One region of the Streptomyces sp. NPDC002446 genome, then DNA from elsewhere that is predicted to be linked to it. Evidence: predicted binding sites of a transcription regulator. Region 1 holds the regulator's gene; each other region holds the start of a gene.
What was found. Region 1 encodes HrcA, which represses chaperone genes, less so after heat shock. Its sites were predicted from a motif close to TTNGCACTCNGNNNNNCNGAGTGCNAA; they were not measured.

Region 1 (10,064 bases):
AGAGCTTGCGCGCTTCCAGCAGATACGACTTCGAGCGGTCCAGCTCACCGTCCTCGGCGACCGGCCGCTGGACCAGCCGGACCGTCTCGCGGTAGGCGGTGGCGTAGCGCAGCCGGTCGAAGAAGCGCTCCCCGCTGGCCGGATAGTGGGCGGTGATCGGGTGCGGCACCCGGTCCAGATTGATCCGCTGGATCACCCCGGCCAGGCCCAGCGAGTGGTCGCCGTGGAAGTGCGTGACGCAGATCCGGTTCAGGTCGTGGGCGGCGACCCCGGCACGCAGCATCTGGCGCTGCGTCCCCTCGCCGGGGTCGAAGAGCAGCCCCTGGCCGTCCCAGCGCAGGAGGTAGCCGTTGTGATTGCGGTGCCGCGTGGGGACCTGACTCGCGGTGCCGAGGACGACCAGTTCACGTACGGACACGGTCCGCTATCCGGGGGGCCACTGGAGGCCGCGGCCGCCGAGCACGTGCAGATGTGCGTGGAAGACGGTCTGGCCCGCGCCGGCGCCGGTGTTGAAGATGACCCGGTAGCCCCTGTCCTCGACCTTGTCCTCGGCGGCGACCTCGCGGGACTCACGCAGTATGTCGGCGATCACCTGCGGTTCGGCGGCCGCGAGGGACGCGGCGTCCGGGTAGTGCACCTTGGGGATCACCAGGACGTGCGTCGGGGCCTGGGGGTTGATGTCGCGGAACGCGACGGTGGTCTCGGTCTCCCGGACGATGGTCGCCGGTACCTCCCCCGCCACGATCTTGCAGAACAGGCAGTCGGCCTGCGGTTCTCCCGCCACCGGTGACTCCTCCCAGCTCATCCCTCATGCGCACGGTACGCACGGCTTGGGATGCTACCGGGCGGTCGTCGGGGCCGGGGCACGGGCGCGCCCCCGCACCAGGCGTCACGGCCCCGGTGCCGGTCCCGGCAGGCCCTAAGCTGACCAGTGATCGCTTTCGCCCACAACCGGGAGTTATGCACCATGGCAACCACTCGCACCGCCCAGACCCACTGGGAAGGCAACCTCCTGGAGGGGAAGGGCACCGTCGCCCTGGAGTCCTCCAACATCGGTACGTACGACGTGAACTGGCCCGCCCGCGCGGAGCAGCCGAACGGCGTCACCAGCCCCGAGGAGCTGATCGCGGCGGCCCACTCCTCCTGCTACTCCATGGCCTTCTCGCACGGCCTGGCGGGCAAGGGCTACACCGTGGCGTCCCTGGACACCCGCGCCGATGTCACCTTCCAGCCCGGCGAGGGCATCACCGCCATCGCCCTGACCGTCAAGGCCAGCGTCCCCGGCCTGTCCGAGGCGGACTTCCAGGCGGCGGCCGAGGACGCCAAGAAGAACTGCCCGGTGAGCCAGGCCCTGGCGGGCGTCAAGAACATCACGCTCTCGGCCGAGCTGATCTGACGCACCGGTCGGCCCGCTCGGGTCGGTCCCGGTGAACGGCGGTGCGCCGACGGGCCCTTAGGGGCCGGTCGGCGCACCGCCGCGTTGTCAGCGGGGCATGCCGGGATCTGGCCGTGGGCCCGGCCCCGGCCCATCGGGCAGGCCCTAGCTCCAGCGCCCCGTACGCCCCAGCAACAGCGCCGTCGCCGCGGTGCCCGCGGTGGAGGTGCGCAGCACGGTCGTGCCCAGGCGGTACGGCTTGGCACCGGCCTCGGCGAAGGCGGTGAGCTCCTCCGGGGAGACACCGCCCTCGGGCCCGACGACGAGCACGATACGGCCGGTGGCGGGCAGTTCGGCGGTGGCGAGCGGGGTGCTGCCCTCCTCGTGGAGGACGGCCGCGAAGTCGGCGTCCGCGAGCAGGGCGGCGACCTGCTTCGTCGTCAGCGGGTCGGCGACCTCCGGGAAGGTCAGCCGCCGGGACTGCTTGCCCGCCTCGCGGGCCGTGGCGCGCCACTTGCCCAGCGACTTGGCGGCCCGCTCGCCCTTCCACTGGGTGACGCAACGGGCCGCCGTCCAGGGCACGATGGCGTCCACTCCGGTCTCGGTCATCGTCTCGACGGCCAGCTCGCCGCGGTCGCCCTTGGGCAGGGCCTGGACGACGGTGATGGTCGGGTCCGGCGCGTCCTCACTGCGCAGCCCGGCGACCGCGACGGTGAGCCTGTCCTTGCCCTCGACGGCGGCGACCGTGCCGTAGGCGCCGGCCCCGTGGCCGTCCGTCAGCACGACCTCCTCGCCGACCCGCAGCCGCCGCACCGACACCGCGTGCCGCCCCTCGGGACCGTCCAGCATCAGCGTGCCGCCGGCCCGTACGTGCGCGAGCGAGTCGACGAGGAAGACCGGCGCGGTCATGCGGCACCGCCGCCGGGGAGCGCCAACCCGGCCCGTGCCGCGTCGAGTTCGGCCGCCAGGACCTCGACGAGCCGCGCCGCGGGCAGTTCCCTGGCCAGCCGGTGCCCCTGCCCCGCCCACAGGCTCATGGCCTGCGCGTCGCCGGCCTTGGCGGCGGCCTTGCGCACGGTGGAGGTGAGGTAGTGGAGGGCGGGGTAGGCGGCGGGGGCGTACGGGCCGTGCTCGCGCAGGAAGCGGTTCACCAGCCCGCGGGCCGGCCGCCCGGAGAACGCGCGGGTCAACTCCGTATGTGTGAACAGGGGGTTGGTCAGCGCCTGCTTGTGCAGCGGGTTGGCGCCCGACTCGGGGGTGGCGAGGAAGGCCGTCCCCAGCTGCGCCATCGTCGCCCCGGCGGCCAGTACGGCGGCGATCTGCGCCCCGCGCATCAGCCCGCCCGCGGCGATCACCGGGATCTGCACGGCCTCGCGGACCTGGCCGAGCAGCGCCAGCAGCCCCAGGCCCGCGCCGGTCCCGTCCGCGTGCGGGTCGTCCCGGTGGGTGGCCTGGTGGCCGCCGGCCTCCACGCCCTGGACGCACACCGCGTCCGCGCCCGACCACTGCGCGGCCTGCGCCTCGGCCGCCGTGGTGGCCGTCACGACGGTGTACGTACCGACCCTGGCGAAGGCGTCGAGGACGGCGCGCGAGGGGCACCCGAAGGTGAAGGACACCAGCGGAACCGGGTCCTCCCGCAGGATCGCCAGCTTGGCCTCGTAGCCGTCGTCGCTGGGCTCGTCGGTGTCGCCGAGCTCGGTCTCGTACCAGGCGGCCTCGCCCGCGAGCTGCTCGCGGTAGACGTCCACGGCGGAGGTGTCGGCCAGGGAGGGCTGCGGCATGAAGAGGTTGACGCCGAAGGGCCGGTCGGTCAGCGACCGCAGCTGTTTGATCTCCTGATACATGCCGTCGGCGGTTTTGTAGCCGGCGGCGAGGAAGCCGAGACCGCCGGCACCGCAGACGGCGGCGGCCAGCTCGGGTCCCGAGCCGCCTCCCGCCATCGGGGCCTGCACGATGGGATAGCGGCAGAGATCGGTCAGTGCGCTGGGCATGAGCACATCGTGTCACGCGAAACGCCGAGCCCCCGCATCAGGGGCTCGGCGCAGGTACGCACCTGGGAACGCGCGGCCACGGGCCCGGGTAGGCGGCCGCGGGCCCGGGGCGGGCGGCCTTAGGGGGCGGCCGAACACATCCCGTAGGGGACGCGAGGCCCCCCTGCGGGGCCACAACGGGGCGGGGGCCGGGCGGTATTCCCGCAGCTCCGGCTCCCGCCTGCCGCCTACCGCCCGTTGAACGCGTCCTTCAACCGCGAGAACAGTCCCTGCTGCCCCGGCTGAAACTGCCCCGTGGGCCGTTCCTCGCCGCGCAGCTTGGCGAGCCGCCGCAGCAGCTCCTCCTGCTCGGGGTCGAGCTTGGTCGGGGTCTGGACCTCGACGTGGACGATCAGATCGCCGCGGCCGTTGCCGCGCAGATGTGTGACACCGCGCTGGTGCAGCGGGATCGACTGCCCGGACTGGGTGCCGGGCCGGACGTCGATCTCCTCCACCCCGTCCAGCGTCTCCAGCGGGCACTTCGTGCCCAGCGCCGCCGCCGTCATCGGGATGGTGACCGTGCAGTGCAGATCGTCGCCGCGCCGCTGGAAGACCGGGTGCGGCAGCTCGTGGATCTCGACGTAGAGATCACCGGCGGGGCCGCCGCCGGGGCCGACCTCGCCCTCGCCCGCGAGCTGGATGCGGGTGCCGTTGTCGACACCGGCCGGGATCTTGACGGTCAGCGTGCGGCGGGAGCGGATCCGCCCGTCGCCCGCGCACTCGGGGCACGGCGTCGGCACGACCGTGCCGAAGCCCTGGCACTGCGGGCACGGCCGGGACGTCATGACCTGGCCCAGGAAGGACCGGGTGACCTGCGAGACCTCACCGCGGCCGCGGCACATGTCGCAGGTCTGCGCCGAGGTGCCCGGCGCCGCGCCCTCACCGGTGCAGGTCGTACAGACCACAGCGGTGTCGACCTGGAGGTCCTTGGTCGTACCGAAGGCCGCCTCGTTCAGCTCGACATCGAGCCGGATCATGGCGTCCTGGCCGCGGCGGGTGCGCGAGCGCGGCCCGCGCTGGGAGGCGGTGCCGAAGAACGCGTCCATGATGTCGGAGAAGTTGCCGAAGCCCGCGCCGAAGCCGCCCGCGCCGCCACCGGCGCCGCCCGACTGGGAGAGCGGGTCGCCGCCGAGGTCGTAGACCTGCTTCTTCTGCGGATCCGACAGGACCTCGTAAGCGGCGTTGATCTCCTTGAACCGCTCCTGGGTCTTGGGATCCGGGTTCACGTCCGGGTGCAGCTCGCGTGCCAGCCGCCGGAAAGCCTTCTTGATCTCGTCCTGCGAGGCATCGCGCCGTACGCCCAGGACCGCGTAGTAATCCGTGGCCACTTACGACTCCGCCAGGATCTGTCCGACGTAACGTGCCACTGCGCGTACCGCTCCCATCGTTCCGGGGTAGTCCATGCGGGTCGGTCCGACCACGCCGAGTTTGGCGACTGCCTCGTCGCCCGAACCGTAACCGACCGCGACGACCGATGTGGACGTCAGGCCTTCGTGGGCATTCTCATGCCCGATGCGTACGGTCATGCCCGAGTCCTTGGCCTCGCCGAGCAGCTTGAGCAGCACCACATGCTCCTCAAGGGCCTCCAGCACCGGACGGATAGTCAGGGGGAAATCATGACCGAAACGCGTCAGATTGGCGGTGCCGCCGATCATCAGCCGCTCTTCGGTCTCCTCCACCAGAGTTTCCAGCAACACCGACAGCACTGTCGAGACCGTGCCGCGGTCGTCCTGCTCGAAGGACTCCGGGAGATCCTGCACCAATTGGGGCACATCCGCGAACCGGCGCCCCACGACCCGGCTGTTGAGCCGCGCCCTCAGGTCCGCCAGGGAGGTCTCGGCGAACGGCGTCTGGCAGTCGATCAGCCGCTGCTCGACCCGACCGGTGTCGGTGATCAGTACGAGCATCAGCCGGGCCGGGGCCAGCGCCAGCAGCTCCACGTGCCGCACCGTCGACCGCGTCAGGGACGGGTACTGCACGACCGCGACCTGCCGGGTCAGCTGCGCCAGCAGCCGGACCGTGCGCCCCACCACGTCGTCGAGGTCGACGGCGCCGTCCAGGAAGTTCTGGATCGCCCGCCGCTCGGGGCTGGACAGCGGCTTGACGCCGGCCAGCTTGTCGACGAAGAGGCGATAGCCCTTGTCGGTCGGGATCCGCCCGGCGCTGGTGTGCGGCTGGGCGATGAACCCCTCGTCCTCCAGGGCTGCCATGTCGTTGCGGATGGTGGCCGGGGAGACCCCGAGCTGATGCCGCTCCGTGAGCGCCTTGGAGCCGACCGGCTCCTCCGTCCCGACATAGTCCTGGACGATGGCGCGCAGTACTTCGAGCCTGCGTTCACTGAGCATCCCGCGCACCTCCAGTCCGGCCCGTCCGCCGTTTCGTTACTCCTGGCACTCACACGGGCCGAGTGCCAGACCCGGAGCCAGTGTACGGCCGGGTAGCACGACCACGGCAAGGGCGACCTCCCGCAGCCCCCGTCCGATGACCGTGTTCGGCCGATCTGCCGGGCAACGCTATCGCGATGGAGCTAGCGTCTCGGTATGGGCACTGCTTGGGAAGAGGCCGGGTGGGAACAGCTCGGTGACGGTGTCGCCAGACGCCGTATGCCGGGCTGGGACGAGACGATCGGCGTGATCGCCGGATCGGCCGGTGTCATGATCGTCGACACCGGCGCGAGCATTCGCGACGGCGCGGATCTGCGCCGGGCGATCCGTGGCGTACTCGGCCGGGAAGTGACGCATGTCGCGCTCACCCACCCGCATTTCGATCATGTACTGGGCACCGCGGCCTTCGCCGGCGTGGAGGTGTTCGGCGCGGCCGGACTGGGCGACCTGCTCCGCCGCAGCAAGGACGAGCTGCGGCACGACGCGATGCGCCACGGCGTCGGACGGGACGCCGCCGCCGAGGCCACCGATCTGCTGGTCACCCCGCACCACCACGTGCACGGCGAGCTGACGGTCGGCCTCGGCGACCGCCAGGTCCTGCTCGCCAATGTGGGGCCCGGCCACACCGCCCATGACCTGGCGGTCCTGGTGCCCGGCCGGCACGGCGCGCCGGAGATCGTCTTCTGCGGCGACCTGGTCGAGGAGTCCGGCGAACCGCAGGCGGGCCCGGACGCGCTGCCCCAGCAGTGGCCGGCGGCGCTGGACCGCCTGCTGGCCCTGGGCGGCGAGGACGCGGTGTACGTCCCCGGCCATGGCTCCGTGGTGGATGCCGCCTTCGTCCGCGCCCAGCGCGACGACCTGGCCGCCCTCTTCGGCGTCCCTCCGCCATCCTGATCAGCCATCCTGCAGCGTTCGCCTTCTCCGGCGACCGCCGGATGCCCCGCTGTGACAGAGACCGAACAGACCGAACAGACAGAACAGGCCCCATGCAGAGCAAGCGCTACAGTCCCGACCTCACCCCGCCCTGGAAGAAGCAGCGCCCCGCCCCCGAGGTGCCGGCCGACGCCGATCTGGTCGTCGAGGAGGTCACCACGGGCTTCTGCGGTGCGGTGATCCGCTGCGAGAAGTCCGCCGAGGGCCCGACGGTGACCCTGGAGGACCGCTTCGGCAAGCACCGGGTCTTCCCGATGGCTCCGCGCGGCTTCCTTCTGGAGGGCAGGGTCGTCACGCTCGTCCGCCCGCAGAACCGGCCGGCGCCGAGCGGCCCCGCCCGTACGGCCTCCGGATCACTGGCCGTGCCCGGCGCCCGCGCCCGGGTCGCACGCGCCGGGCGCATCTACGTGGAGGGCCGGCACGACGCCGAACTGGTCGAGCGGGTCTGGGGCGACGATCTGCGCATCGAGGGCGTCGTCGTGGAGTACCTGGAGGGCGTCGACGACCTTCCGGCGATCGTCCGCAGCTTCGCCCCCGGGCCCGATGCCCGGTTGGGGGTGCTGGTGGATCACCTCGTACCGGGCTCCAAGGAATCGCGGATCGCGGCTGAGGTGACCGGCGAGCACGCGCTGGTCGTGGGCCACCCGTACATCGACGTGTGGGAGGCGGTGAAGCCGTCGTCGGTGGGGATCGCGGCGTGGCCGAGCGTGCCGCGCGGCCAGGACTGGAAGACGGGGGTGTGCCGGGCGCTGGGCTGGCCGGAGAACACGGGGGCCGCCTGGCAGCGGATCCTGTCGTGCGTGCGGTCCTACAAGGATCTGGAGCCGCAACTGCTGGGGCGGGTGGAGGAGTTGATCGACTTCGTTACGGTCGGCGGTGCGGCCTGACGTTGGGGAGGGTGCTGAACTCGGTGGTGTCCAGGTCGAGGTCGAGCATCCCCAGGGGCACAGGTTCGCCGAATTTGCCGATGCGCTGGCAACGGTAGTCAGCCTCGTCGCCGCTACCGACAGGCTCGGTGAGCAGGACGCACTGGGCCATGATGGGGTCGATGATGAGGTAGGCGGGGACCCCTCCCGCCGCGTAGATCGAGCGCTTGACACCGTAGTCACGGTCAACGCTGTTCTTGGAGACGACCTCGACCAGCATCGTGATCACCTGGGCCGGCAGTAGTCGGCCCGATTCCGGCCCCGCGTCGCGTTCCAGCACCACGAGGTCCGGCTGAGGCTCACTCGTTTCGCTCAGCAAATCGATGTCCTGCGTCTGGAGGCAGTCCCACTTCTGGTCGGGGATCTGCCGCAGCACCCTCAGCACGATCCGGTTGTGGACCAGGTCCGGCCCGGCCATCATCACGATTTCCCCCCGCAGGAGCTCTGCCTTAAAGCCATCGGGAACCTCAAGGTCCTCGAAGAACTTGACGATGTGCGTGATCGGCCGGTCATCCACCGCAGTCATCTCCGTGGCCCTCCGCTTCCGCCATCGCCCTGGAACGGTGGCAGCCTAAGGACAGCTCAGGCAGGCGCACAGCGCACCCGCGTCGGTTCACTCGTTCGAGAATCAGTCCACCAGATCCCGCACCACCGCGTCAGCCAGCAGCCGCCCCCGGAGTGTCAGCACGGCCCGTCCGGCCTCGTACGGCCCCGCCTCCAGCAGCCCGTCCGCCAGCGCCTGCGCCGCCGCCTTGGCCCCGGCGGGGGCGAGGATCTCCAGTGGGCAGCCGTCCGACAGGCGCAGCTCCAGCAGGATGCGTTCGACCCGGCGGTCCTCGTCGGCGAGCAGCTCGCGGCCCGCGCCCGGGGAGCGGCCCTCGCCCAGCGCCTGGGCGTAGGCGCCCGGATGCTTCACGTTCCACCAGCGGACGCCGCCCACGTGGCTGTGGGCGCCCGGGCCGGCGCCCCACCAGTCGGCGCCGGTCCAGTACAGCTCGTTGTGGCGGCAGCGGGCGGCCTCGGTGGTGGCCCAGTTGGAGACCTCGTACCAGGTGAAGCCGGCGGCACAGAGGCGTTCCTCGGCTATCAGATAGCGGTCGGCGTGGACGTCGTCGTCGGTCATCGGGACCTCGCCGCGGCGGATCCGGCGGGCGAGCTGGGTGCCCTCCTCGACGATCAGGGCGTAGGCGGAGATGTGGTCGGGGCCGGCGCCGAGGGCGGCGTCGAGGGACGCCCGCCAGTCGTCGTCCGTCTCGCCCGGGGTGCCGTAGATCAGGTCGAGGTTGACGTGGTCGAAGCCGGCGGCGCGGGCCTCGCCCACGCAGGCCTCGGGGCGGCCGGGGGTGTGCGTACGGTCGAGGATCTTCAGCACGTGCTGACGCGCGCTCTGCATGCCGAAGGAGAGCCGGTTGAAGCCGCCGGAGCGGAGTTCCTCCAGGTAGCGCGGGTCGACGGACTCCGGGTTGGCCTCCGTGGTGATCTCCGCGTCCGGTGCGAGGCCGAATTCGTCGCGGACGGCGGCGAGCATGCGGGACAGGTCGGCCGCGGGGAGCAGGGTCGGGGTGCCGCCGCCCACGAAGACCGTCTCGACCGGGCGCGGGTCGTCGCCCAGCACCTTGCGGGCCAGGCGGATCTCCTCGACGACGGTGTCGGCGTAGTTGTCGCGGGAGGCCAGGGCGCCGCCGGAGCCGCGCAGCTCGCTCGCGGTGTAGGTGTTGAAGTCGCAGTAGCCGCAGCGGGTCGCGCAGTACGGCACATGCAGATAGAAGCCGAGGGGCCGCCCGGCCGCCCCCGCCAGCGCATGGCGGGGCAGCGCCCCGTCCTCGGGCATCGGCTCACCATCAGGCAGTGCGGAAGGCATGGGATCCATTGTCCGTCATCCCGCCGACAACGCGGTTCGCCGGCTAGGGCGGCCCGTCCGCCGCCTGGAGGACCAGCAGCGCCAGGTCGTCGTCGGGCGGGGTCGGGTCGAAGGCGTGGACGGTGTTGCGGAGGTGCTCGGCGAGGGCGCTGGCGCCCAGGCCGGCGCCGGCGGCGAGGGCGGCGGCCAGGCCGTCCTCGTCGTCGAAGAGCCGGCGTCCGGAGCGGCGCTCGGTGACCCCGTCGGTGACGCACAGCAGCGTCTCTCCGGGGCGCAGGTCAAACGATTCGCTGACGTATGCGGCGTCCTCGACCACCCCGAGCAGCATCTGCGGGGCCGCGACGACCCGGACCGTGCCGTCCGCGCCGAGCACCAGCGGCAGCGGGTGGCCGGCGCTTGCGAGGGTGCAGCGGGCGCCTCCGGAGCCGCCGGGGTACGGGACGATCTCGCCGTAGAGGAGGGAGAGGAAGCGGGCCTGTTCGCCCTCCTCGCGGATCTCCACCGGCGCCTCCGCCCCGGCGCCGGCCGCCGCCACCGCCGCCGCGACCGCCGCGA
Region 2 (10,064 bases), on a different contig from region 1:
CCCCGGAGGACCGTCACCGGCACCCGAAAGCCCCGCGCAGCGGCACGTACCGCCCGCCGCAGGCGAACCCACAGCAACCCCCACGGCGGGAAAGCCAAAAACATGGGCAGCCCCTAGCGGGAGCGCACCGGCTCGCGCCGCCTCTGTGCCGCGTCGCTGATGCGTAGCAGCAGGGCCACCATCACCCAGTTCGCGACCAGGGACGAGCCGCCCTTGGCCAGGAAGGGGAGGGCCTTGCCGGTGAGCGGGATCAGGCCGATGACGCCGCCGGCGACGACGAAGACCTGGAGCAGCAGCGCTCCGGCGAGGCCGACCGCGAGCAGCTTGCCGAAGGGGTCGCGGGCGGTCAGGCCCACCCGCAGTCCGCGCTGCGCGAGCAGCACGTACAGCATGACGACGGCCATCACCCCGGCCAGGCCCAGCTCCTCGCCGACGGTGGTGAGGATGAAGTCGCTGTTGCCCGCGAAGCCGATCAGCTCGGGGTGGCCCTGGCCCAGGCCGGTGCCGCCGATGCCGCCGCTGCCGAAGCTGAACAGTGCCTGGCCGAGCTGGTCGGACATGTGCTCCGCCCGGCCCTCGCTGGTGAACGCGCGCATGGGGTCCAGCCAGGCCGTGACGCGGCCGTGGACGTGCGGCTCCAGGGAGCCGACGACGGCCGCGCCGGCGGTGGCCATCAGCAGGCCGCACACCACCCAGCTGGTGCGGTCGGTGGCCATGTAGAGCATGATCACGAAGACGCCGAAGAAGATCAGCGAGGTGCCGAGGTCCCGTTCGAAGATCAGGACCAGGAGGCTGATCGCCCAGATGGTGAAGATCGGTCCGAGCTGGCGGCCCGGGGGCAGCTGGACGCCCATGACGCGGCGTCCGGCCAGCGCCAGCGCATCGCGGTTGACGGTGAGATAGCCCGCGAAGAACACCGAGATCATGATCTTCACGAACTCGCCGGGCTGCAGCGACAGCGGCCCGAGCAGGATCCAGCGCTTGGCGCCGTACATGTCCGCACCGAAGAAGGCCGGCGCCATCAGCAGCACCAGCGCGACCGCCATCGTCAGATAGATGTAGCGCTGCAGCATGCGGTGGTCGCGCAGCACGAGCAGGATGGCGATGCAGACCGCCACGCCGATCACCGTCCACACCAGCTGGCCGCTCGCCGCCTCGGCGATCTTCAGGTGCGGGGTCCGGGCGTAGGTGATGTCCAGGCGGTGCAGCAGGACCAGGCCGATCCCGGTCAGCAGGGTGGCCAGCGGCAGGATCAGCGGGTCGGCGCGCGGTGCGAAGCGGCGCAGCACCAGATGCGGCACCAGCGCCACGAAGAGCATGCTGACGGCGAAGCCGGCCAGCCCGCCGGGCAGCCGGCCGGTCATCGACAGGCCGGTGTAGGCGTAGCCGAAGTCGGCGGTCAGGACGACGAGGGCGAGCAGCCAGGCCTCCGTCCGGCGGCGGTCCGGCGCCCGTTGGAGCGCGGCGAACGTCATGGTGCGCTCGGCGTCGCTCTCCGGCTCCCCGCCCGGCCGGGGAGCTCTGGTCAGTCCACGCACGGGGTTCCTCCGCCATCGGTGCTCAAGGCCCCGGACCGGTCCGGGCTGTTCCATCAGACATGCCCGGTAGGCGGTTCGCCGGCCCGGCAGTCGGGAAGTGAGACGAGGCGGCCGGTGGTGTGGTTGCCGGGGAACGGGAAGGTGTGTCCGATTTGGCATGGAACCCTCCCCGGCGGGAGCCCCGTTGTCCGCGGCTGAGTCAACCGGCCTGACGGAAGCCGCTCCTCGGCGCGCTGGCACTCCGCTTGACCGAGTGCTAACCGCGTCATAGTCTCGGCGTTGGCACTCTCCAGTGGGGAGTGCCAGAACACAGCGACGGGCAGGTCCGGCACCCGCGACGACGGATCCACCTGGTCGCCACCTCAGACAGTTAACCCCGTGAGATCTCCGAAGGGGGAGGTCGGATCGTGACGACCGCCAGCTCCAAGGTTGCCATCAAGCCGCTTGAGGACCGCATCGTGGTCCAGCCGCTCGACGCCGAGCAGACCACGGCCTCGGGCCTGGTCATTCCGGACACCGCCAAGGAGAAGCCCCAGGAGGGCGTCGTCCTGGCCGTGGGCCCGGGCCGCATCGAGGACGGCAAGCGCGTCGAGCTCGACGTCAGCGTCGGCGACGTCGTTCTCTACAGCAAGTACGGCGGCACCGAGGTGAAGTACAACAACGAGGACTACCTCGTTCTCTCGGCTCGCGACGTTCTCGCGATCGTCGAGAAGTAAGTCACCCAGATTTGCCGTGATCTGCGCCCCTGGTTCCCGCGTCTAAACAACCCGGGGCAGGGGCGCAGTTCCGTTTGAGACAGCGGTCCCCACTGCGTGCCGAGGATCGCAATGAGAGGACTTGAAGCAACCCATGGCGAAGATCCTGAAGTTCGACGAGGACGCTCGTCGCGCCCTTGAGCGCGGCGTCAACAAGCTTGCCGACACGGTCAAGGTGACGATCGGCCCCAAGGGCCGCAACGTCGTCATCGACAAGAAGTTCGGTGCCCCGACCATCACCAACGACGGTGTCACCATCGCGCGCGAGGTCGAGATCGACGACCCGTACGAGAACCTGGGCGCCCAGCTCGTCAAGGAGGTGGCGACCAAGACCAACGACATCGCGGGTGACGGCACCACCACCGCCACCGTGCTCGCGCAGGCGCTGGTCCGCGAGGGTCTGCGCAACGTCGCCGCGGGCGCTTCCCCGGCCGCCCTGAAGAAGGGCATCGACGCCGCCGTGCAGGCCGTGTCCGAGGAGCTCCTCGCGACCGCCCGCCCGATCGACGACAAGACCGACATCGCCGCCGTCGCCGGTCTGTCGGCGCAGGACAAGCAGGTCGGCGAGCTCATCGCCGAGGCGATGGACAAGGTCGGCAAGGACGGTGTGATCACCGTCGAGGAGTCCAACACCTTCGGTCTGGAGCTGGACTTCACCGAGGGCATGGCCTTCGACAAGGGCTACCTCTCGCCGTACATGGTCACCGACCAGGAGCGTATGGAGGCCGTCCTCGAGGACCCGTACATCCTGATCCACCAGGGCAAGATCGCCTCGATCCAGGACCTGCTGCCGCTGCTGGAGAAGGTCATCCAGGCGGGTGGCTCCAAGCCGCTGCTGATCATCGCCGAGGACGTCGAGGGCGAGGCCCTGTCGACCCTGGTCGTCAACAAGATCCGTGGCACCTTCAACGCCGTGGCCGTCAAGGCCCCCGGCTTCGGTGACCGCCGCAAGGCGATGCTCGGCGACATGGCCACCCTCACCGGTGCCACCGTCATCGCCGAGGAGGTCGGCCTCAAGCTCGACCAGGCCGGTCTGGACGTGCTGGGCACCGCCCGCCGCGTGACCGTCACCAAGGACGACACCACCATCGTCGACGGCGGTGGCAAGGCCGAGGACGTCACCGGTCGCGTCGCCCAGATCAAGGCGGAGATCGAGACCACCGACTCCGACTGGGACCGCGAGAAGCTCCAGGAGCGCCTCGCCAAGCTCGCCGGTGGCGTCTGCGTCATCCGCGTGGGTGCGGCCACCGAGGTCGAGCTCAAGGAGAAGAAGCACCGTCTGGAGGACGCCATCTCCGCGACCCGCGCCGCGGTCGAGGAGGGCATCGTCTCCGGTGGTGGCTCCGCGCTGGTGCACGCCGCCAAGGTGCTGGACGGCGGCCTCGGCAAGGAGGGTGACGAGGCCACCGGTGTCGCCGTCGTCCGCCGCGCGGTCGTCGAGCCGCTGCGCTGGATCGCGGAGAACGCGGGCCTGGAGGGCTACGTCATCACCGCGAAGGTCGCCGAGCAGGACAAGGGCCAGGGCTTCAACGCCGCCACCGGCGAGTACGGCGACCTGGTCAAGGCCGGCGTCATCGACCCGGTCAAGGTCACCCGCTCCGCCCTGGAGAACGCCGCCTCCATCGCCTCCCTGCTGCTCACGACCGAGACCCTGGTCGTCGAGAAGAAGGAAGAGGAAGAGGCCGGCGACGCCGGTCACGGCCACGGGCACGCGCACTGACGCAGCCCAGGCCGCATAGCCGCGTAACCCGCTGAAAGGCCCCTGTTCCCGCTCGTGAGCGGCGGGAACAGGGGCCTTCCGGTTTGTCCGGTCGTCCGCGGGAACGCCTGGTCAGAGCACGCCGAGCTGCCTCATCAGGCGCATCAGGTCGTAGTGCCACCAGCCTTCCCGGATCTTTCCGTCATGGAAGCGGAAGGTCGTCGTCCCGGTCATGGTGCACACCTCGCCGGTCGGCTCGACGCCCATGAACGGGCCCTTGTGCGTGCCGGTCCAGGTCCAGCGCGTCACGACGTCGTCGCCCTCGGCGATCTGGCTTTCGAGGTCGAAGGTGAAGTCGAAGGCGGCCCGCCAGGAGGTGACGTCCTGCCGGATGACGTCGGACCCGACGACGGTCTCCTCCTCCTTGATGATGTCGTGGTCCCGGTAGTCGGCCGCGAAGACCTCGCTGATCGCGCCGAGGTTGCCGCCGGCGGCGATCTCGTGGAAGAACCGGCGGGCGGTTGCGGCGTTCAGCCGTTCGTCCCGGACGACATCGAGGTCGGTGAAGGACGGCATCCCGTCGCAGAGCGCCACCATCTCCCGGAAGATCCGGTCGGTCTCCGGCAGCTGGGAGTTCTTCACCGCTTCTTCGTGCGAGGGGAATTCGACGATCTCGACGTAGTGGGACGCGTCGGAACGGTCCTTGCCGATGACGCTGTGGGTGGCGGTCCGCCTGCCCTTGGTCTGTTCGACCCACTTGTCCATGAGCGCGTTCATGCCCTCGGGCCGCTCGGTCTTGTAGTCGATTATCTGTACGAATTTCATGCCGCCTCCCTCATGGGTCCGGCGCGATGCACCGCAGTGAAATGCATCGATACGGCCATTTTAGTGAGGTATGCCGCTCGTGGCCCGGGTCAGGCCGAGCGGTCCTGCGCCGCCGGGAGCACCGGGTCCAGGAAGGGCAGACCGGACGCGAACCGCGCCACCTCGTCGAGCGCATGGTCGGCCAGGCGGTGGAGTTCGCCGCCCAGGGAGCCGGCGACATGCGGGGTGAGCAGGACGTTGGGGAGGTCGTAGAGCGGGGAGTCGGGGGGCGGCGGTTCGGGGTCGGTGACGTCCAGGACCGCGTGCAGACGGCCGGTCACCAGCTCGGCGAGCAGGGCGGTTTCATCGACGAGCGAGCCGCGGGCGGTGTTGATGAGGGTCGCCCCGTCCGGCATCAGGGCCAGTTCGCGGGCGCCGAGCAGATGGCGGGTGGCGGGCAGCTCGGGGGCGTGCACGGTGACGATGTCGCTGTCGGCGCAGAGCGTGCCCAGGGGGGCCGGCGTCGCGCCCAGCCGGCCCGCCTCGGCCGCGTCGGCATACGGGTCGTACAGCAGAACGCGCAGGTCGAAAGGGCGCAGCAGCTCGATGACCCGGCGGCCGATGCGGGAGGCGCCGATGATGCCGACGGTCCGGCCGTAGTTGCCGGCGCCGGACAGTTCGCGGTGCCAGTCGTGCCGGGCGCGCAGGGTGCGGTAGCGGTGGGCGCAGTGCAGTACGCGCTTGTTGGCCAGGAGGATCGCGGCGAGGGTGTACTCGGCGACCGGGAGCGCATTGGCGGCGGCGGCCGAGGCGACGGCGATGCCGCGCTCCCAGCAGGCGTCGGTGAGGTGGTGTTTGACCGACCCGGCGGCGTGGACGACGGCGCGGAGCCGGGGCGCCGCGTCCAGGACGCGGGCGGTGAGGGCCGGGGCGCCCCAGCAGGTGAGGAGCACCTCCGCCTCGGCGAGGGCGGCGGCCACCTCGGGCGTGGGGTCGGCAAGTTCGTGGGCGACCAGGCCCGGGTCGGTGCGGGTGAGGGCCGCCAGGCGGGTGCGGTGGCGGGCGTCGAGCAGCCGGTCCGCGACGCCGGGGCCCATGGAGAGCAGCAGACCGGGGCGCCGTTCGGCGCGGCCGGGGACGGTGGGGGCTGGTGTGGTCATAGGGGCTTCCCTTGGTGGTCGGTGGGGAAGAAATGCCCGTGGCTCTCGTTCCGCACCCGTCTCTATCGCCCCATGCGCCTCCAGTGCTCGGGGTGAGCGGCGATTTCGACGTTGCAGTCGGACGCCATGGAGTGGTCCCCGTTGAGCCGGGCTTCGCGGCGCTGCTTGGCCAAGGCCGCGCAGACATCGCACCCTTCAGCGGCCGCGGGCTGAGCCAGCGGCAGCATCAGATGCACGGGACCCTGCCTGGTTGTCGGTTGCTGGTTCATGCCCCTGATGCTGGCCTGCGCTTTCGGACGTATCTGCTCTGTAGTGGGGACAGCTGGGCCGTCCCCGGCGTACGGTCGAAACGGCCCAAACGTCCAAGGGAGAAGTCTTGAACGTCGCCTTACGATCAGCTATTGCGGATGCCGGTCTCACCCCCAGGAAGCTTGCGGCCCGGGTCGGGGTCACGAGCAAGACCGTGGAACGGTGGCTGGCGGACGCCGAACTGATACCGCATGCGAGCAACCGTGAGGACGCCTGCCGGGCGTTGGGAGTCGATGAAGAGATGCTGTGGCCCCAGGCAGTGAAGGACCGGATCAAGACCGGCCACGACCGTGAGCTGGTCCACTCGTATCCGTACCGGTCCGCTTGCCCGTCCACGGTCTGGGCCGAGCTCGTCGAGGGCGCAGCCGAGGATCTGTTCCTCGCCGGGTACACGAACTACTTCTTCTGGACGCAGGTCCCCCAGTTCGCCGAGACGATCCGGCGCAAGGCCGAGTCCGGATGCCGGGTCAGGTTCCTGCTCGGCGACCCCGCCGGCGAGGTCACCAGGCAGCGCGAGGCGATCGAGGACGTGGCCTTGAGTGTCTCCACGCGCATCCGGATCAGCGTGGAGCATCTCGGCCGGATGGGCACCGTGTCCGGGATGGAGGCGCGCTACAGCAGTGCGGACGACGCCGTGAACCACGTATCACTGTCGGTCTTCCGGTTCGACGACGATGCGCTGGTGACGCCCCACCTGGCCCGCCTAGTGGGGCATGACTCGCCGCTGCTGCATCTGCGCCGTCACAGTGGAGGTGGGATGTTCGACCGGTTCGCGGAACACGCCGAGGAGCTGTGGGGCCGTGCCGTACCGGTGGCCTGACCTCCGGAGAGGCAGCCATCACCCGCTTTCGCCTACTCCACCCGCACCGGCCCCACGGCGCCCACCGCCGGCGCCCCGGACCTGCCCGACAACGACTTCGCCCTGATCGTCGACGGCCGCCCCACCACCCGCGGCCCCGCCACGCCGCACGCCACCGGCACCGGCTGGGCCTCCTCCGCCCACACCCCGCGCCTGGCCGATGGGGGTCCCCCCGGCAATGGGGGCGTAGCCGCCGGGGGAGGCACCGAACTCCCCGGCGTCCGGGTCCTGTCCGCCACCCTCGCCCACGGCCGCGCCGAACTCCGCGCCCATCTGGTCACCGGCGCCGCCCCCGGCACCCCCGTACGCCAGACCGGCTGGGCCACCACGCCGGACGGCCCCACCGCCCAGCTCCACCCCGTCCACGGCTACGAGGCCGGCCCCGCCCGACTGGCCACCGGCAGCACCCCGTTCGGCCCCCGCACCCGTACCGCCGTCCTGGCGGGCACCACGACACCCGACCCCCGGGGCACCCTCTTCGTGGCACTGGCTTCCCTGACCGCAGACCCGGCGCCGGCCCCCGTGGAAACGCTGGCCACAGTGCACGTCAGGGGCACGACGATCCACATCAGCTGGTACGACGGCACCAGCACCCGCCTATCCCTCACCCCCACTCACGGCAGGGGCCGGACCGAAGGACGAAGTCCGTAGGGCCGGCCCCGCCACCGTGCGGGCTAGCGCGGCCCGTACTTGCGGCCGGTGCGCGAGGTGACTCCCCCCAGCACCGAGCGGGGCACCAGCTTCACCGCCGTGGTCAGCGCCTTGTACCGCGGATCGGGGATGGACAGCGACTTCCCCCGCACCAGGTCCTTCATCGCCGCGTCCACCAGCTTGTCGGCATCCAGCCACATCCAGCCCGGGATGTTGTCCGTGCCCATCCCCGCCCGCTGGTGGAACTCGGTGCGGACGAACCCGGGGCACAGCGCCATCAGCCGCACCCCGCTGCCCGCCAGGTCCCGTGCCGCGCCCTGCGTGAACTGCACCACCCACGCCTTGCTCGCGCCGTAGGTGCCGCGCGGCACGAACGCCGCCACCGACGCCACATTGACCACCGCGCCGCGCCGCCGCTCCCGCATGCCGCGCACCGCGGCCGAGGTCAGCCGCAGCACCGCCTCGCAGTGCACCTTCAGCATCGTCAGCTCGTCGGCGAGCGGGACTTCGAGGTATTCGCCCTTGTTGCCGAAGCCGGCGTTGTTCACCAGCAGATCGACCGGGTGCTTGGTATCCGCCAGGCGCGCCTCGACCGCGGCGATGCCGTCCTCGGTGGCCAGGTCCGCGCTCAGCACCTGCGCCTCGATGCCGTGCCGGTCGTGCAACTCGGTGGCCTGCTCGCGCAGCCGCTTCTCGTCGCGCGCCACCAGCACCACGCTGTGTCCGTCGCTCGCGAGCCGCCGGGCGAACGCCGCCCCGATGCCCGCCGTCGCTCCCGTGATCAATGCAGTCGTCATACCGGCACGCTATCCGCCCGGACGGCGCCGCCGGACCCCTGAGGGGCGCTCCGGACGCCGGCGCCGCGGCCGCCGGCGCGGGCCCGCACCCGTCACCCGGTCAACTGCCCTCGTGCTCCAGATACTTCAGCACCCGCTGCCGCGTGTCCCGCGGAAGCGCCTCCCCGGCCTCCAGCAGCCGCGGCAGCAGCTCCCGCCGGGTCGTCAGCGCCCGGAACATCAGCGCGATCGTCACCTCGTGATCCGGGAGGTGCACCCGCTCGACGCGGTCCCCGGCGCGGATCTCGCCCGGCTCGATCACCCGCAGATACGCGCCGGGCACCGCGGCCCGGGTGAACCGCTTCATCCAGCCGTGCTCGCCGAGCCACCCCTGGAACGTACGGCAGGGGATCCGCGGACAGCTCACCTCCAGCAGCAGCCGCGGCCCGACCCGCCAGCGCTCGCCGATACGGGCGCCGGTGACCTCGACGCCCGACGTGGTGAGGTTCTCGCCGAAGCAGCCGTTGGGCAGCGCGCGGCCCAGCTCCCGCTGCCAGTCGTCCAGGTCCTCGCGGGCGTACGCGTAGACGGCCTGGTCGTCGCCGCCGTGAAAGCGCAGGTCGACCACCGCGTCGCCGGCCAGCCCGCTGCCCCCGACGCCCTTGGGGCCGGGAGCGCCGACCGCCACCGGGCCGTCCACGGGCCGCTTGTCGATACCCGTGCCGCCCTCGGCGTCGGTGTGCTCGAACGGCATGGGCCGCCCCAGATTGACGGTCAGCAGCTTCATACGGTCCTCCGTCGTCCCGTGCCACCCCGGCGAAGCGTCCCCGCCGGCGTCCCCACCCATGATCACAAACCCTCCGGGGCATGAGGGGCATACCCTGGCCACCCCACCCAAAAGCGTCGGCCTGATTTTTCCCGATCAGCCCAAGGGCCACTTATGCTCGAAACATGATCGAGGCCCGTCATCTCCGTGTGCTGCGCGCCGTCTCCAGGACCGGCTCGTTCTCCGCCGCCGCGCGCGAGCTGGGCTGCACCCAGCCGGCCGTCAGCCAGCAGATGAAGGCCCTGGAGCAGTCCGCCGGCACCCCGCTGCTGGTCCGCGCGGGCCGCGAGATGCGGCTGACGCAGGCGGGCGAGGCGCTCGTACGGCACGCCACCGGCATCCTGGCCGGGCTCACCGCCGCCGAGGAGGAGGTCGCGGCCATCGCGGGCCTGCGGGCGGGGCGGGTGCGGCTGGTGTCGTTCCCCTCGGGCAGCTCGACGCTGGTGCCGACCGCCCTGGCGAAGATGCGCGCCGCCCACCCCGGCACCCGGGTCTCGCTGGACGAGGCCGAGCCGCCGCGCTCGATCGAGATGCTGCGCAACGGTGACTGCGAGATCGCGCTCGCCTTCCGCTATCCGGAAGTGCGCGGCGCGGACCCGGAGGCCGCGGCGGAGTGGGACGACCTGGTGGTGCGCCCGATCCTGGTGGACCGGCTGATCGGCCTGGTGCCGGACGGCCACCGGCTGG
Region 3 (10,064 bases), on a different contig from region 1:
AGTCGTCCTTGACGTGCAGCACCACCGGGCGCCAGCCCGCCGTCCCGTACTCGGCGTTGATCTCCTCGGCGAGCCGCCCGACCTGCGCCGTGTACTCCCGGTAGACGGCCAGATCCTGGCGCGACGGATATGCGAAGGCGACATGCACCACGCGCTCGCGCCAGGAAGGCCGCTCGGCCAGCAGCTGGCGGTAGGCCAGCAGGCCCCGCACGATGTTCTTCGACAGCTCGGTCCGGTCGACCCGGACGATCGCCTTGCGCGGCGCGCCGTCGGGACCGGTGCCGATCTGCTCCCGCAGGGCGGCCAGCCGCTCGTCGACGTCCGCCCGCCGCGACCGCTCCCGCAGGAAGCCCGCGTCCGCCCCGAGCCCGTACACGCCGAGCCGGGTGCCCCCGGTGCCGCCGACGACCTCGGCGCAGCACGCGGTGAACGCGTCCGCCCACCGGTGGGTGAGGAACCCCAGCTGATCGGCGCCCAGCATGCCCTCCAGCAGCTGCCGCGCGACATCGTCCGGCAGCATCCGGAAGTAGTCCGGCGGCGCCCACGGCGTGTGCGAGAAGTGCGCGATGCGGACGTCGGGCCGCAGCGCCCGCAGCATGCCCGGCACCAGCGCCAGGTGGTAGTCCTGCACCAGCACCGCCGCCCCCTCGGCGGCCTCGTCGGCGAGCGCCCGCGCGAAGGCGCGGTTGTACGTCTCGTACGCGCCCCACTGCTGCCGGAAAGCGGAGCCGAAGGCCGGCTCCAGCGGCGTCTGGTACAGCATGTGGTGGACGAACCACAGCACCGAGTTCGCGATGCCGTTGTAGGCGTCGGCATGCACCTGAGACGGAATGTCCAGCATGCGGACACGCTGTCCGCCGGTGTCCGCCCGCTCCAGGGCGCCACCCGTCCGGCGCACGGCCTCCCGGTCCCCGTCACCGAGCGCCGCACACACCCACACCGCGTCCGTACCGGGCCCGATCGCCGACAGCCCGGACACCAGCCCGCCCCCGCCCCGCTTGGCGCTCAGCGTCCCGTCCTGCGCCAGGGCGTACGACACCGGCCCGCGATTGGACGCGACCAGAACCTCGGCACCCGCCTGCACCACACCGCCCTCGGAGACCATGACGCGAGGTTAACCAGCGGCAGATCCGTGCAAACGTACGGACCCGGTCATGTACGGACCCCGTCATGTACGGACCCCGTCGTGTACGGACCCGGTCACGTACGGACCCGGTCACGCCGCCCGGCGCGCCGCGTACTCCGGGACCCCGGCCATCGGCGGGCGCTCCTCGGTGTCCACGTCCGTGGTGCGCGGGACGAACCCCTCCTCGCCGCGGTCGAACTGGGTCAGCCGGGGGCGCACCAAGTGGCCGCGGGCGAGCCGGAGCTGGGCGGTGCGGTAGATGGCCGCCGCCATCCGGCCGAGGGCCTGACCGCTCTGGTGGCGGTGCCTGCGTACGCCGACGTCCACCTGGGCGAGGGCGTCCAGGCCGACGGTGTGCAGGGCGTCGACGAGGAGGCCGAGCTCCACCCCGTAACCCACCGGGAACGGCAGCCGCTCCAGCAGGGAGCGCCGGGCCGCGTACTCACCCCCCAGGGGCTGGACGAAGCCTGCCAGCTGCGGCCAGTGGAGGTTCAGCAGCGGCCGCGCGACCAGTTCGGTCACCCGGCCCCCCTGCTCCCCTCCGGACGGGCGGCCGCCCGGCTCCAGAGGGCGGTCGTACATCGCCTTGACGAACTGCACGTCGGGGTCGGTCAGCAGCGGGCCGACGATTCCCGAGACGAAGGTGGCCGAGAATTCCCGCAGGTCGGCGTCGATGAAGCAGATGATGTCGCCGGTGGTGACCAGCAGCGACCGCCACAGGACCTCGCCCTTGCCGGGCAGCGCCGGCAGCCGCGGCAGGATGGTGTCGCGGTGGACCACCCGGGCACCTGCCGCGGCCGCGACCTCGGCGGTACGGTCCGTGGAGCCGGAATCCAGCACCACCAGCTCGTCGACCAGAGGCACGGCGTCGGTCATCAGCCCCGCGCGGATCGCCGCGACGATCGCGCCGACCGTGGCCTCCTCGTCCAGCGCGGGCAGCACGACGCTGACCGTACGGCCCGTCTGGCGCTTCGCCTCCAGCAGCTGCTCCAGCGGACGGTCCGCGGCGGACCAGGAGCGGCTGCTCAGCCAGCGCTCCACCTCTTCCAGCACGTCTACGACTCCTCGGTGGCCGCCGGTGCCGCGACCGGTATGCAATCCATCGTCTGGGCCATTCTGTGATCCATCTCGCGGTGCGGACGACTATCTCAACTGTCAGTGCCTTCGGTTACAGTCTTGAACAACGCGGATGACCGTCGCATGTCGGGGTCACCGCGCCATAAACGCCTGGGTTCGATCCCAGCGCCATACCGCTCATCCAGAGGGGCAGAGGGATACGGCCCGTTGAAGCCCCGGCAACCCTCCAGTCGGTTCTTGCTGCCAGCAGCGAGGCTCCCGGCTAGGGAAGGTGCCAAATCCGTCTCGTGGCGAGATGCGCCGCGAGGAAGATGAGGAGAAAGGGCCTCGCCTCCATGGCTGTGCAGACCGCCGAAACCACCGCAAACACCCCCGCCGTCGCTCTGGGTCCCGCCGTGGCGCTGTCCTGCCGCGAGTGCGGCGAGCGCTTCGACCTCGGGCCGATCTTCGCCTGCGCGAGCTGTTTCGGGCCGCTCGAAGTCGCCTACGACCTGCCGGGCGGCGACCCCGAAGCCCTCCGCAAGCGGATCGAGGCCGGCCCGAACAACATCTGGCGCTACGCCCCCCTGCTGCCGGTCCCCGCGGACGTGGCCGACAAGCCCAACCTCAACCCCGGCTTCACCCACCTCGTCAAGGCCGACCGGCTCGCCGCCGAGCTGGGCGTCACCGGCGGCCTGTACGTCAAGGACGACTCCGGCAACCCGACGCACTCCTTCAAGGACCGCGTCGTCGCCATCGCCGTCGAGGCCGCCCGCGCCTTCGGCTTCACCACCCTGTCCTGCTCCTCCACGGGCAACCTCGCCGGAGCGGTCGGCGCCGCCGCCCGCCGCGCCGGCTTCAAGTCCTGCGTCTTCATCCCGCACGACCTGGAGGCAGGCAAGGTCGTCATGGCCGCGGTCTACGGCGGCGACCTCGTCGGCATCGAGGGCAACTACGACGACGTCAACCGCTTCTGCTCGGAGCTCATCGGCGACCCGCTGGGCGAGGGCTGGGGCTTCGTCAACGTCAACCTCCGCCCGTACTACGGCGAGGGATCCAAGACGCTGGCGTACGAGATCTGCGAGCAGCTGGGCTGGCGGCTGCCCGACCAGATCGTCATCCCGATCGCGTCCGGCTCGCAGCTGACGAAGATCGACAAGGGGCTCAAGGAGCTGATCGCCCTCGGCCTGGTCGAGGACCGGCCGTACAAGATCTTCGGCGCCCAGGCCGAGGGCTGCTCCCCGGTGTCGGCGGCCTTCAAGGCCGGGCACGACGTGGTACGCCCGCAGAAGCCGAACACCATCGCCAAGTCCCTGGCGATCGGCAACCCGGCCGACGGGCCGTATGTGCTCGACATCGCGCGCCGTACGGGCGGTGCGGTGGAGGACGTCACCGACGAGCAGGTCGTGGACGCGATCAAGCTGCTGGCCCGGACGGAGGGGATCTTCGCGGAGACCGCGGGCGGCGTGACCGTCGGCGTCACCAAGAAGCTGATCGAGGACGGTCTGCTCGACCCGTCCCTGACCACCGTCGTCCTCAACACGGGTGACGGCCTCAAGACACTTGACGCCGTCGCGCCGACCTCCGGGCCCACGGCCACGATCCGCCCGAGCCTGGACGCGTTCCGCGCGGCCGGCCTGGCCGGCTGAGGCCGCAGCTCCCCGACCCGTACCCGCACCCCCTGTCCGGAAGGCAGAACCCATGAGCGTCAAGGTCCGCATCCCCACCATCCTCCGCACGTACACCGGTGGCGAGGCCGAGGTCACCGCCGAGGGCGCGACCCTCTCCGAGGTGATCGCCGACCTGGAGAAGAACCACCAGGGCATCGCGGCCCGCGTGCTGGACGACGCCGGCAAGCTGCGCCGCTTCGTGAACGTCTACGTCAACGACGACGACGTGCGCTTCGAGCAGGGCCTGCAGACGCCGACGCCGGACGGCGCGGGCGTCTCGATCATCCCGGCGGTCGCCGGCGGCTGAGGGCCCGTCGGCCACCGGATGGCCGACGACCGGGCGTTGATTTGCGCCATCTCTTCTCCCGCTTGACTGGAATTGCCCCGTCCGCTGAATTCGGACGGGGCAATTCCGCTTCGTGAAAGGGGATACCATTGTGACGATCCCCGTTCCGGATAACTCCGCGCACATGCCGAACGCATAGGAAACCGCGGAGAGTTGTGTCCAAAGTGTGTGCGGTATTTGTCGCTTACGTGCGCTATGCCCGGCCCGACTTGCCCCGGAGAAACGGGATTTCCCTCCATATTGCCGATTCTGCGGCGCCAGAATTCTCGTCCGATTGACCTGTTGCGCTGGGCATCGGTGCAGATACATTCAGCGGCGGTCGACGCGTTCCGGCGCACACCCCACGGGCCTTCGCGGGGTGAGGTCTGACCCGGGTCCGCGGAGTGCGGTCCTGCGCAAGGGCCAGTAATAGGGGAGTTAGGCATGGCTCAGGGCACCGTCAAGTGGTTCAACGCGGAGAAGGGGTACGGCTTCATCGCGGTCGACGGTGGTGCGGATGTATTCGTCCACTACAGCGCGATCCAGATGGACGGCTACCGCACCCTTGAGGAGGGCCAGCGAGTCGAGTTCGAGATCTCGCAGGGCCAGAAGGGGCCGCAGGCGGACATGGTCCGGGTGGCCGGCTGAGGCGCCGACCGACTGCTGCGTAGTGAAGGCCCGTACCCCTGGAGGGGGTACGGGCCTTCTGCCGTCCGCCCGCCGCCCTCGAAGGGCGGAACTGACCCTCGGTCGCCTGCGCCCACCCTCCCCAAGCTCACGCTGGGAGGTGCCCCCAACCCGACCGCCACCCCTCAACGACCCCCTCCGGGCGGCTTGCACTCTCCCACCCCGAGTGCTAATCATTGGCGTTAGCACTCTCCGGGTGAGAGTGACAAAGAAGGACCGGGTCGGTGAGGCCCGCAGGCCGGGTGGGGCAAGGAACCACACAGGTCTGCAGGTCGTCCGTCGCGGGCGCCAGGCGCGGTCCGGAGCAATCCACCCCAGTCCGGGAGGACCACTTCACATGGCCAAGATCATCGCGTTCGACGAGGAGGCACGGCGCGGTCTCGAGCGCGGGATGAACCAGCTCGCCGACGCCGTCAAGGTCACCCTCGGCCCCAAGGGCCGCAACGTCGTCCTCGAGAAGAAGTGGGGCGCCCCCACGATCACCAACGATGGTGTCTCCATCGCCAAGGAGATCGAGCTCGAGGACCCGTACGAGAAGATCGGCGCCGAGCTGGTCAAGGAGGTCGCGAAGAAGACGGACGACGTCGCCGGTGACGGCACGACGACCGCGACCGTCCTGGCCCAGGCCCTGGTCCGCGAGGGCCTGCGCAACGTCGCCGCCGGCGCCAACCCGATGGCCCTCAAGCGCGGTATCGAGAAGGCCGTCGAGGCCGTCTCCGCCGCCCTGCTCGAGCAGGCCAAGGACGTGGAGACCAAGGAGCAGATCGCCTCCACCGCCTCCATCTCCGCCGCCGACACCCAGATCGGCGAGCTGATCGCCGAGGCCATGGACAAGGTCGGCAAGGAAGGCGTCATCACCGTCGAGGAGTCCCAGACCTTCGGTCTGGAGCTGGAGCTCACCGAGGGTATGCGCTTCGACAAGGGCTACATCTCGGCGTACTTCGCCACCGACATGGAGCGTATGGAGGCGTCGCTCGACGACCCGTACATCCTCATCGTCAACTCCAAGATCGGCAACGTGAAGGACCTGCTGCCGCTCCTGGAGAAGGTCATGCAGTCCGGCAAGCCGCTGCTGATCATCGCCGAGGACGTCGAGGGCGAGGCCCTGTCGACCCTGGTCGTCAACAAGATCCGTGGCACCTTCAAGTCCGTCGCCGTCAAGGCCCCGGGCTTCGGTGACCGCCGCAAGGCCATGCTCGGCGACATCGCCATCCTCACCGGTGGCACCGTCATCTCCGAGGAGGTCGGCCTCAAGCTGGAGAACGCCGGTCTCGACCTCCTGGGCCGCGCCCGCAAGGTCGTCATCACCAAGGACGAGACCACCATCGTCGACGGTGCCGGCGACAGCGACCAGGTCCAGGGCCGCGTCAACCAGATCCGCGCCGAGATCGAGAACTCGGACAGCGACTACGACCGCGAGAAGCTGCAGGAGCGCCTGGCGAAGCTCGCCGGCGGTGTTGCGGTCATCAAGGCCGGTGCCGCCACCGAGGTCGAGCTCAAGGAGCGCAAGCACCGCATCGAGGACGCCGTTCGCAACGCGAAGGCGGCCGTCGAGGAGGGCATCGTCGCCGGCGGTGGCGTCGCCCTGCTGCAGGCCTCCTCGGTCTTCGAGAAGCTGGAGCTGGACGGCGACGAGGCCACCGGTGCCGCCGCTGTGAAGCTGGCCCTGGAGGCCCCGCTGAAGCAGATCTCCGTCAACGCCGGCCTCGAGGGTGGCGTCGTGGTGGAGAAGGTGCGCAACCTGACCCCGGGTCACGGCCTGAACGCCGCGTCCGGCGACTACGTCGACATGATCGCCGAAGGCATCATCGACCCGGCCAAGGTCACCCGCTCCGCGCTGCAGAACGCCGCCTCCATCGCGGCGCTCTTCCTCACCACCGAGGCCGTCATCGCCGACAAGCCGGAGAAGGCCGCCGCGGCCGCTCCGGGCGGCATGCCGGGCGGTGACATGGACTTCTGATCCCCCGGATCGGAACGCTGATCCCGCACGGATCACACGTCCTCAGTACGCCAGGGCGGCACCCCTCTCCCAGGGGGTGCCGCCCTGGTGGCGGTTTGGGGTGGGGGGGTGGGGTGGCGTGTGGGCTTGCGGGCTTGGCTTATGGGTTTGTGGGTGGCTTTGTGGGCGTGCTTTGCGGGCGGTTGTGGGCGGCTTTGCGGAGGGCTTGGGGGTGGCGTTGGGTGCGGGGTGCGGGCTGCTTCGGGTACGGCCTTGCGGGCGTGCTTTGCGTACGGCTTTGTGCGCGGCGTGCAGGGGCTGGGGCTGAGGTGAGGGGGTGTTGATGTGAGGGGGTGAGGTGAGGGGGATGAAGGGGTGGAGGGGTGGCCTGAGTGGGTGCGTGGACATGGCCTGAGCTGGTTCGGCGACGAGCACGGAGCGGTCCGGCGCCGTAGACCGAGCGGTCCGGCGCCGAGGACCGAGCGGTCCGGCGCCGAGGACCGAGTGATCCAAAAATGGTCCTGAGTGGTCGGAAAACGTGACCCGAGTGGTCAATGTCGGAAGAGCATCTGCGTGAACCGGGATGCGTACGGGCGTGAACGGGTCGAGCATGGACAGTGACTGATCATGTTTGTCGGTGAGCGGACTCCAGACCTGACGCGCGGGCCGGCGCGGCCAGGCGGCCGGCGGTGCAGGGAAGCGTGGGCGGCCCTCCTGCTGGCCGCGGCCGCCGTGCTCTACAACGGGTGGCTGCTGGAGTACCTGCTGCCGACGGGACTCGATCCGCGCCACTCGTACGTGAGCGAGCTGTACGCCGCCGACCAGCCCTTCCGGCCGCTCTTCGGCGGTATCGAGAGTGTCTCTGCCGCATTCGTCATCGTCGGGGCGCTCCTGGCGTCCGGGTCCGCGCCGGACGGCTGGTGGCGGGGCGGCTGGCTGGCGCTGTTCGGCCTCGGCATGTCCTCCGTGGCCGATGTCCTCCTGCCCATGCGCTGCGCGCCCTCGGTCGACCCCGCCTGCCAGGCCGTACACCCCAGCCACACGGTCACCAGCGCGCTGGCCCACTTCTTCGTCTTCGCCTCCATGGCGCTGCTCAGCCGGGCCGCCGTCTCCGCCTGGCCCCGCCTGCCGCTGATCCGCCGCTGGGGCACGCGCGTCCTGGCGCTGGCCCTTCCCACCGCCGTGTGCACGGTCGGCCCGCTCTTCGGCCGACCCGGCTGGCACGGCGTCGCACAGCGGGCGCATCTGACGCTGGTGGGCGTGTGGTTCGCCTTGCTGGCAGCCGAGTTGGCCAGATCATCCCGATGGTGGCCCGGCCGCGTTACGCCAACCGGCCCATCCGCCCTGGGAGAAGAGATCCCGGCAGCGGGCACGCCCTTGTAGTCCGCCGGTGGCCTGCCTGCCGGTGGCCGCGGTCGGCTGACCGTCGATGGGGGCTGGTGGTGGCTACGGTCCGGTGCGGCCATCGTGTGGCTGGTGGTCATCGTCCGGGGGGCGTGGCTCGTGTGGCTGGTGGTAACGGTGCGGTGGTCGTCGCTCGCGTGGCCGGTGGTCATGGCCCGACGGTCGTCAATCATGTGCCTGCGTCCTCATGACCCCGTAGCCGTCAATCATGTGAGGGTGTGTCACTCGTGGAGGGTGGCGGAGGTCAGGGAGGGCGGCGGAGGGCAGCGATGGGCACGGGCGGGGGAGGCTGCGGGTACAGGCAGCGGAGACTGCGCCGCTGGTTTCGGCAGAAGCGGGCGTTGCCCGGTGGGAAGCCGCGTACGCTGCTGCGACGATGACCGAGTTTGTCGAAGAAGTCCGTTCCCGCACGGTGCGGCTGCTCAGGATGGCCAACACCTCGGACGACCGGCTGCGCAAGCAGATCGTCGCCTATGCCGACGCGACGCCGGACCCGCCGATCATGGGGTCGCTGGGGATCGGAACGAAGGGATGTCCGCTGTGCCGGCGGACCATGTGGCAGCAGCGCGACAGCGAAGGGCCCGTCTGGGTCTGCGCGTTCTGCGGCCATGTCGAGGGAGTGACCGTGCGCTGCCCGCACTGCGAGGTCGCGATGCGGCCGCCGGTGCGGAGCTGGACGGACCGGTGGGCATGCCCCGACTGCCCGAGGGTCGCCGCGACGGGCGAGAGCGCGGAAGAGATCGAATCCCGTGAACGAGGCCGGCTCAGGGCGCTTGGCCTGCTGGACCACGCCATGACTCTGCGTCAGACGGAGCGCGAGTATCGGCCGGAGCGTGAGTGCCGAACGGAGCGCGAGTGTCGGACGGGACGTGAGTGCCGACCGGAGCGGGAGTCGGGGCCTGAGGTGTGAGCCGCGCCCCTGCAGGCGCGTCAGCCGCCGCGCTCACTGCGCCCGCCTTCGCCCCGGTTGCCACGCGCGCCTCCCGCTCCGCGCATGCCTCCCTCTCCACGGGGGCGTCCCCCTCCGTGCGCGCGTCCCCCTCCGCGTACGTGTCTCTCTCCGTGGCCGTCTCCTGCTCCGTGCCCGCCTCCCTCTCCGTGCCCGCCTACCCCTCCGCGTTCAGCTCCGTCCGCATCTGCTTGCTGATGCCGAAGAAGTAGGTGGCGAGGAACCCGGTGACGTAGCCGACGGCGAGCCCCAGGGCGTAGACGACGAGCGTGACGGCGATGCCGTGGTTGCCCTTGACCAGGGGGAACAGCGCCCAGCCGGAGGGGCCGATGGCGGTGGAGCCGACAGTGTCGCCGAGTTGGTTGAACAGGCCGATGAAGCCGCCGCCGCACGCGCCGCCGATGCCGGCCGTGATGAACGGCCGGCCCAGCGGGAGCGAGACGCCGTAGATCAGCGGCTCGCCGACGCCCAGGAAGCCGGCGGGGAGGGCGGACTTGATGGTCGTGCGGAGCGAACGGTTGTGGGGGAGGCGGAGGTAGACGGCGATGGCGGCGCCGACCTGGCCCGCGCCGGCCATGGCGAGGATCGGCAGCAGGACCGTGTAGCCCTGCTGCTGGATGAGGGTGGCGTGCAGGGGGATCAGGGCCTGATGGAGGCCGAGCATGACGAGGGGGAGGAAGAGACCGCCGAGGACGAAGCCGGCGAACGCTCCGCCGTGGGCGAGCAGCCAGGTGGCGAAGGCACCGATGGCGCCCGAGACCTCGCCCGCCGCGTACATCAGGCCGAAGAGCGTGACCAGGCCGGTGACGAGGACCGTGAGGGCGGGGGTGACCAGGACGTCGAGCGCCTCGGGGATCACCTTGCGGCACCGTTTCTCGACCTGGACGGCGAACAGCGCCGCGGCCAGC

Region 2: the regulator HrcA is predicted to act here: its motif matches at 1,772-1,798, upstream of groES (co-chaperone GroES).
Region 3: the regulator HrcA is predicted to act here: its motif matches at 5,011-5,037, upstream of groL (chaperonin GroEL).

The regions. Positions count from the first base shown of each region.
Region 1 is NZ_JBSFYC010000001.1:206,006-216,069, reverse strand. It holds gene ACWD6P_RS00900 (ribonuclease Z) at 1-418, opposite strand, end outside; gene ACWD6P_RS00895 (histidine triad nucleotide-binding protein) at 425-784, opposite strand; gene ACWD6P_RS00890 (OsmC family protein) at 968-1,396, shown strand; gene ACWD6P_RS00885 (16S rRNA (uracil(1498)-N(3))-methyltransferase) at 1,541-2,284, opposite strand; gene ACWD6P_RS00880 (nitronate monooxygenase) at 2,281-3,366, opposite strand; gene dnaJ (molecular chaperone DnaJ) at 3,594-4,733, opposite strand; gene hrcA (heat-inducible transcriptional repressor HrcA) at 4,734-5,750, opposite strand; gene ACWD6P_RS00865 (MBL fold metallo-hydrolase) at 5,946-6,683, shown strand; gene ACWD6P_RS00860 (DUF3097 domain-containing protein) at 6,776-7,609, shown strand; gene ACWD6P_RS00855 (Uma2 family endonuclease) at 7,587-8,174, opposite strand; gene hemW (radical SAM family heme chaperone HemW) at 8,277-9,509, opposite strand; gene ACWD6P_RS00845 (SpoIIE family protein phosphatase) at 9,553-10,064, opposite strand, start outside.
Region 2 is NZ_JBSFYC010000014.1:126,069-136,132, reverse strand. It holds gene ACWD6P_RS11450 (FtsW/RodA/SpoVE family cell cycle protein) at 114-1,475, opposite strand; gene groES (co-chaperone GroES) at 1,946-2,254, shown strand; gene groL (chaperonin GroEL) at 2,388-4,013, shown strand; gene ACWD6P_RS11435 (ester cyclase) at 4,125-4,817, opposite strand; gene ACWD6P_RS11430 (hydroxyacid dehydrogenase) at 4,907-5,956, opposite strand; gene ACWD6P_RS11425 (hypothetical protein) at 6,019-6,225, opposite strand; gene ACWD6P_RS11420 (XRE family transcriptional regulator) at 6,333-7,085, shown strand; gene ACWD6P_RS11415 (SDR family NAD(P)-dependent oxidoreductase) at 7,799-8,572, opposite strand; gene ACWD6P_RS11410 (MOSC domain-containing protein) at 8,673-9,338, opposite strand; gene ACWD6P_RS11405 (LysR family transcriptional regulator) at 9,503-10,064, shown strand, end outside.
Region 3 is NZ_JBSFYC010000008.1:151,664-161,727, forward strand. It holds gene ACWD6P_RS07510 (alpha,alpha-trehalose-phosphate synthase (UDP-forming)) at 1-1,105, opposite strand, end outside; gene ACWD6P_RS07515 (glucosyl-3-phosphoglycerate synthase) at 1,217-2,179, opposite strand; SAM riboswitch class I at 2,378-2,521, shown strand; gene thrC (threonine synthase) at 2,539-3,831, shown strand; gene ACWD6P_RS07525 (MoaD/ThiS family protein) at 3,884-4,159, shown strand; gene ACWD6P_RS07530 (cold-shock protein) at 4,622-4,825, shown strand; gene groL (chaperonin GroEL) at 5,202-6,824, shown strand; gene ACWD6P_RS07540 (DUF998 domain-containing protein) at 7,431-8,186, shown strand; gene ACWD6P_RS07545 (hypothetical protein) at 8,584-9,117, shown strand; gene ACWD6P_RS07550 (PTS transporter subunit EIIC) at 9,314-10,064, opposite strand, start outside.